Linked DNA regions of Symmachiella macrocystis. The protein of the gene in region 1 interacts with the protein of each later gene in a pairwise test. Links are inferred from orthologs where the notes say so. Each region holds a gene or a part of one and is shown on either strand. Other genes may lie near its edges.

Region 1 (3,423 bases):
AACAAAATTGCCGTCGTTCCGTGAAAGGAAATGTTCCATGTTGCCGCGATTCCTTAGCAAGCCGTTTCGAGGACGAACCGCGTTATTGATGACTTGTTTATCAATCGCCGGTGTTGTCACGCTCACAGGGGCGTCGAAATCCCGAGCCATTACCAAATTGACCCTCGATCCGACTGCGGATGTCGTGCCGCTGTTCGATGGGATTGAGCAAAAGTCGTTGGACGTTTCGTACATTGCCAAGGATTCCAAAGGCGGAAACCTGTTCATCACCAATACGGGTGACAAGCCGTTGACGATCCAAATGCCGAAGGCATTCGCGGCTGTGCACGTGATGAAACAAATTGGCGGTGCCGGCGGGAATGTCGGTGGCGGTGGCGGTGGCTTTGGCGGACAAGGCGGCGGCGGTGGCGGCCAAGCGGTTGGCGGCGGCGGCGGGTTCGGTGGTGGTGGTGGCGGATTTGGTGGTGGCGGTGGTGGCGGCGGATTATTTTCCGTACCTGCTGAAAAAACCGCGAAGATCAAAATCAAGACGGTTTGCCTCGAGCATGGTAAAGCCGAGCCGCGTCCCAAAATGGAATACGAAATCAAACCGTTGGAAGAATTCACCAGCAACGGACCATTGTTGGAATTGGTCGAAAGCTATGGCTCGAGCCGTAGCAACAGCGATTTCGGCGCCGTTCAAGCGGCCGCGTGGCATCTTGCCAATGACATGAGCTGGCGTGAATTGGCGCAGAAGAAATTCGATCGCGTCGGACGTCCGGACGAAGCGTACTTCAGCGGTCGTCAACTTCAAGCAGCCCAAGGTATGGTGACCATTGCTGTGACCAAGTCCAAGGAACGTGAAGAAGAAAAAGCTAAAGAAGGCGGCGACAGCGTGCGTACCTACAACGAAGAAAAGTAGTTGCACGCGATTTGCACAGCACAGAATTCACGGAACACGAGGAACTCGCTTCTCTGCAAAGAGAGGGGAGTTCCTTTTTTTAATTTGTCCATTGTTTCTATCGCCCGCACCTTTCCCTGTGATAGCGACGAATTGCCGCCTCTGCTTCAGGGCGGATTACGATTGTCGGTCGCGCCGCACGTAACTGCGCCATTGCCTCATCTGCGTGACGGGCCATGCCGGTGTGTAGCAGGTAAGCACCCACCACGGCGGCGCTGCGGGAATAGCCGATATTGCAATGCACGTAAACCACTCCGCGCTGTGAATGCAATTCGATGAATTGAACCGCCGTATCGAGTTGCTCCGGCGTAGGAGCGGTCAAATCTAAGACTGGCAGGGCCAAGTAATCCAGCCGTTGAAATTCACTTGGTTCGGAGAATGCAACGGTCAGGTCGACAACAGCGGTGACGCCAGCGCGAATCGCCTCTGCGGCTTCATGGTCCGCCAAACGTCTGCCAATCCGAAGCTGTTCGGTTACGGTATCCCACGGGCGGCATTCTTGGCGGTAATGTAACCACGATAAGTACTGCCCGAAAAACACCGGAGCCAGGATGAGCTGCGAACAGAATGGCAGTTGCCCGTCGCGTTTGTCGAAAATTCCTGGTCCGATGCCGAAATACCCCGCAGCGACCAATCCCGCCGAAACGGCCGGCCACAATAACCAGAGCCCCCAGGAACCGATGCCGATCCCGACAACGGCCAAAGCGATTGCGCCGCAGGCATACCGTCGTCCGACAGCCATGTTCTGCTCGACCGGTAATCGGAACGGCGTCGAACGGACGAGGTAGAAGCAGACTGCGGCTAATACGAAACCGCCGGCAACGTCGACGATATGGTGTTGATAGGTCAGCAACGTCGATAGGCCAATCAAACTAAACCAAAAGTTGGATGCCCAGCGGACTGCTCCGTGGGTGTGCCGTGCGTAATGCACGGCTAGAATCGTCCGCAGCGCGATGTGCAGCGACGGGCAGAGGTTGTACGGGAGGTCGAATTGGCGAAATTGATTGAATAACTCTCCCAGCATCCCCGATACCGGCGGACGTTCGACGGCCAATTGCAGAGGAAACAGCAAAAAACAACCACCTGCTAAGAGAATGGCCAGCAAGATTCGCCGTGACAAGATTCGCAGTTCCACACGATCACGGCAGAGAAATGGAGCAGCGACGAAAAACAGGTCGATCGACATATAGGGAATGATCATCGCCGGGACGAATGGAATGATCTGTTCCCAGTCGTAGTACCACGTTCCCACGTCACTGCGGAGCGATGAGATGTAGTTTGTTGCTGAGTAAACCAACATGAATAATAGTGACAACCCTGCGGAGGTGAGCGCTGGTTGTTTCCATGACATGGCATCGGATCGTTGATGCTTGGGGTATTGGTTGCTCATGATTGCCTTGATGAAATTCGGTATGGCAAGGTTTGTGTTAGCTGCGCCGTGGTTTGGAAATGCTATAGTGAGTAGCAGAGCCGCCTGTTGTTTATGGCGACTTGATTTGACAAATATCATGGAAAAACTATGCCGAGCATTTACGATTTGAAGCCGCGGTTCCAAGCGCTGTTGCGACCGATCACACGCGGATTAGCGGCGGCGGGCGTGACGGCCAATCAGGTCACCGTGGCTGCGGCCGTGTTGTCGATTGCGGTTGGGGCTTGTATTGCGCTCTACCCAGAACGACGGTGGCCGCTGCTGCTGGTTCCGCCGTTTTTATTCGTGCGGATGGCGCTCAATGCGGTTGACGGCATGTTGGCTCGCGAACACGGCATGAAATCGCCGCTGGGGGCGATCCTGAATGAATTGGGGGATGTGATTGCCGATGCTGCGCTGTATCTGCCATTTGCGCTGGTACCAGGTGTGCACCCGGTGTTGGTGGTGTTGGTGGTGATTGAAGGCATTATCAGCGAGATGACCGGCGTGGTTGCGGTGCAAATCGGGAGCGAGCGGCGCTATGACGGTCCCTTGGGGAAGAGTGATCGTGCGTTTTTGTTTGGCTTCATTGGCTTATTGCTCGGTTGTGGGGTCGAGACCGGGCGGTGGTTGGACGGCTTGCTCGTCGTCGCAATTGTTCTGTTAATGCTAACGATCGTGAACCGCGCCCGGCGTGGTTTAGCGGAAGTACGGGCGGCATCGTCTGAAAATGTAGTGAATTCTCCAAATTCCGCGTGATATACGGCTACCTGTTTGCGCCCCTCTCTTAACAGGCCACTTGACCAAGTATTGAGGGGACAAAGACAATGGCGACTCTGCTTGCTGAAATCGAAAACTCATCCACGCAACTTCCGGCAACCCGCATTGCGTCGGAACATTGTTTCACGACCAGTGACGGCACTGAGTTGTTTTATCGTGCATGGGCGCCGCAAGGGCGATCCTCACAAGCGGTGCTGCTGTTTCATCGGGGGCATGAACATTCGGGCCGTTGGCAGGATGTTGTCGACCGCATAGGGATGGAGGAGACCTGGTTTTTTGCCTTCGATGCGCGCGG
Region 2 (3,495 bases), on another replicon or contig:
GAAGCCACTGTAGGGATTGGTCGATTTCCTCCTGACGATGATCCCGTTCCAACACCGAAAGGATTTGGGCATCAAACGATTGAATTCCCAGACTGACGCGATTGACACCCGCGTCGGCCAGGATGGCGATTTTCTCCTCGCTCAAACCGGCCGGATTGGCTTCGACGCTGAATTCGCAGCCAGCGGCCAAGCGAAATTTACTCAACACGATCTCCAACAACCGCTTTAGGTCTGCCGGGAGTAGGTGCGTCGGGGTGCCGCCGCCGAAAAAAAGCGTGCTGATCTCGGGAGAATCTTCGACGCGGGACAACTCCATTTCCAGTGCGCGGAGATAGTTGTTGATCAAGTGATCCTTGCCGGCGACAAGCGTGAAGTCGCAATATCCACAGCGATGCGCGCAAAACGGCACGTGGATATAGATTGCTTGTGGCGGGGCAAAAACCGGGTTCATGGGAAAATACCAATGGCAAAGAGCTAGACCAGCAGCGTTAAAATAGACGGCGTCGGTAAGTTCGGCAATCGCGGTGGACCGCAATTGACCAAAAGTGCGGTTTTCTGGTAGTTTCCGCCGCGTCGCAGCTCGCACGGCGGAGTTTTTTTCAGACGGGCGACCAATCCCAAGACGGTCGATGCTCTACGCAGGCAAGGCATCGTATCGTCCGGCTACGAACGGAGCGCGAAGTATGTGTGGAATCGTGGGGTATGTGGGTGGAAAACCGGCTTCTGCGTTACTGGTCGAGGGACTACATCGGCTCGAATACCGCGGTTATGACAGCGCGGGAATCGCCGTTCGCAATGGCGAAGGCATCAACATCCGCAAACGCGCCGGTCGCGTGGGCGAACTGGTCAAATTGCTCGACGAGGAACCGATCCAGGGCAGCCTGGGGATCGGCCATACCCGCTGGGCGACACACGGCGAAACAACCGACACCAACTCGCATCCGCATGTGGGCGGCAACGGCGAGGTGGTATTGGTGCACAACGGCGTGATCGAGAACTATGCGTCGCTACGGGAATCGCTGCAAGTCCGTGGGTACGTGTTCAAAACCACGACCGATAGCGAAGTGGTCGCACATCTCATCGCCCATCATCTGGATGAATGTATTCGCATGGGGGACGATCCCCAGGATCGCGCGACGATTCAACGCACGCTCGAAATGTCATTAAAACAACTCAAAGGCACCTACGGACTGGCGATCATTTTTCGTGATCACCCGGAATTGTTGGTGGCGATCCGAGCCGGCAGTCCGCTGGTGATCGGCATTGGGCACAACGAATACTTCTTAGCCAGCGATTCCAGTCCGCTCGTCGGACATACCGACGAAGTCGTCTATCTCGACGATCACGAATGGGCGTTCCTCAGCCCCGAGGGGATGGAAATTATCCATCGTGATTCCGGACAACGGGCGCCCTCGATTCAAACCCTGGATCATGTCGCCGGTAATATTGATTTGGGGAATTTCGATACCTACATGCTCAAGGAGATCTTCGAGCAACCCCAATCGCTGGAAAACTGTTTGCGGGGACGCATCGACGATGATGCTGCCAGTGCGAAGTTTGGCGGACTCAATGTCGACGTACAGGATTTGCGGCACGTTGATCGAATTGTCTTAACGGCTTGCGGTACAAGTTGGCATGCGGCGCTGGTCGGAGAGTATCTGATTGAGGAATTCGCCCGCATTCCGGTGGAAGTCGAATATGCCAGCGAGTTTCGTTATCGCAATCCGCCCATGACCGACCGCACGATGACGTTCGCCATCACACAAAGCGGCGAGACGGCCGATACGTTGGCGGCGCTACGGGAAAGCCGCCGCAAAGGGCATGCGACGATGGCGATTTGCAACGTCGTCGGCTCGACGATCGCCCGCGAAGCGGACGGTGGAATTTATCTGCATGCGGGACCGGAAATCGGCGTCGCCTCGACCAAGGCGTTTACCTCACAAGTGACGTCGTTAATGTTGTTGGCCCTCTATCTGGGGCGCATGCGGCATCTGTCGTTTCCCGCCGGGCAACGCTTGATCAAACAGATGCGCCAATTGCCGCAACTGGTCGAAAAAACACTCGCCTGCAACGAAGCTGTCGCGAAAATCGCCACGAAGTATTTCGACCGCAACAATTTCCTCTACCTGGGCCGGCTTTATAATTTCCCCGTGGCCCTGGAAGGCGCGTTGAAACTGAAGGAAATCAGCTACATCCATGCTGAAGGCTATCCAGCGGCCGAAATGAAGCACGGGCCGATCGCATTGGTTGACGAAGTCACTCCGAGCGTGTTTGTGGTTCCACACGGGACGATGTACCCCAAGGTGATGAGCAACCTCGAAGAGGTCAAAGCCCGCAAGGGACCGGTGATTGCCATTGCCTGCGAAGGGGACAAAGAAATCTCCGCAGCAGCCGACGACGTGATCTTCGTACCGGATGTCGAAGAGTATCTGCAACCGATTGTCACCTCGATTCCGCTCCAATTACTGGCCTATCACGTCGCAATACTGCGAGGCTGCAATGTTGACCGCCCACGCAATCTGGCGAAAAGCGTGACGGTGGAATAACGCGGGTTTCTTGCCCCAATCCATCTCGCCACTTCCCCAATCGCGCATCGCTGAGTTATCATAGGCATTGGCATGTTATGACATGCGATGTGCTGCGGTTCTCACCATCCCGCAGTACTGGGGCTGAGGCATGGATATTATACATACGTAGAGATTGTGGGCGGAGAATCGATGAAAATCTTGCTGGCCAACCCGCGCGGGTTTTGTGCGGGCGTCAATATGGCAATTGAGTGTCTGGACGAGGCGCTCCGCATCTGCGGGCCCGAAATTTATGTCTACCACGAAATTGTGCACAACAAATACGTCGTCGAAAATTTCACCGCTCAGGGAGTGACCTTTGTCAACGACCTGGACGAAGTCCCGCACGGGGCGTTTTTGTTGTATAGCGCGCACGGTGTCTCGCCGGAGTTGCGGGAACACGCAGCCAGTCGCAATCTGCGGACGATCGATGCCACCTGCCCGCTGGTGACCAAAGTGCACCTCGAAGCGGTCCGCTTTGCCAAACAACACTACAACATTGTGCTGATCGGCCACGAAGGGCACGACGAAGTGATCGGCACGATGGGAGAAGCTCCCGAATCGATTACGCTGGTGGAAACCGCCGAAGATGTCGATCAGCTGGAATTCCCACCCGGAAGCAAAATCGCCTATCTCACACAAACGACCCTCAGCGTGTCGGAGGCGAATACGGTGATCGAACGCTTGCGAGAACGCTTTCCGCACATCGAGTCGCCCCCCAAAGAGGATATCTGTTACGCGACAACCAACCGGCAGGAGGCGGTCTCCACACTGGCTCCGCAAACGGATGTCGTGTTGGTGCTGGGAAGTCAAAACAGTTCCAACAGCAAACGACTGGCAGAGATCGCCGCCGGAATGGGCAAGCCATCGCATTTGATCGACGGCGCCAAAGAAATCGACCCCTCCTGGTTCACCGGCAGCGAGACAGTAC

What was found. The genes of interacting proteins can lie anywhere in the genome.
Region 2: the proteins of CA54_RS24440 (region 1) and glmS interact in binary tests that used the Escherichia coli proteins (3 or more experiments, as listed by UniProt). The link is inferred for Symmachiella macrocystis from one-to-one orthologs.

The regions. Positions count from the first base shown.
Region 1 is NZ_SJPP01000003.1:254,308-257,730, reverse strand. Bases 146-3,012 are described here. They hold CA54_RS24440 (phosphatase PAP2/dual specificity phosphatase family protein), read right to left. Parts: upstream 2,292-3,012; coding sequence 999-2,291; downstream 146-998. Other genes in these bases: CA54_RS24435 (CDP-alcohol phosphatidyltransferase family protein), read left to right, coding at 2,460-3,012; CA54_RS29610 (hypothetical protein), read left to right, coding at 146-901. In the rest of the region: more of CA54_RS29610, read left to right, coding at 38-145; more of CA54_RS24435, read left to right, coding at 3,013-3,107; CA54_RS24430 (bifunctional alpha/beta hydrolase/class I SAM-dependent methyltransferase), read left to right, coding at 3,176-3,423.
Region 2 is NZ_SJPP01000001.1:1,628,158-1,631,652, forward strand. What follows is about bases 176-3,114. They hold glmS (glutamine--fructose-6-phosphate transaminase (isomerizing)), read left to right. Parts: upstream 176-683; coding sequence 684-2,546; downstream 2,547-3,114. Other genes in these bases: hemW (radical SAM family heme chaperone HemW), read right to left, coding at 176-451; ispH (4-hydroxy-3-methylbut-2-enyl diphosphate reductase), read left to right, coding at 2,718-3,114. Also shown: more of hemW, read right to left, coding at 1-175; more of ispH, read left to right, coding at 3,115-3,495. UniProt on the Escherichia coli protein: Catalyzes the first step in hexosamine metabolism, converting fructose-6P into glucosamine-6P using glutamine as a nitrogen source.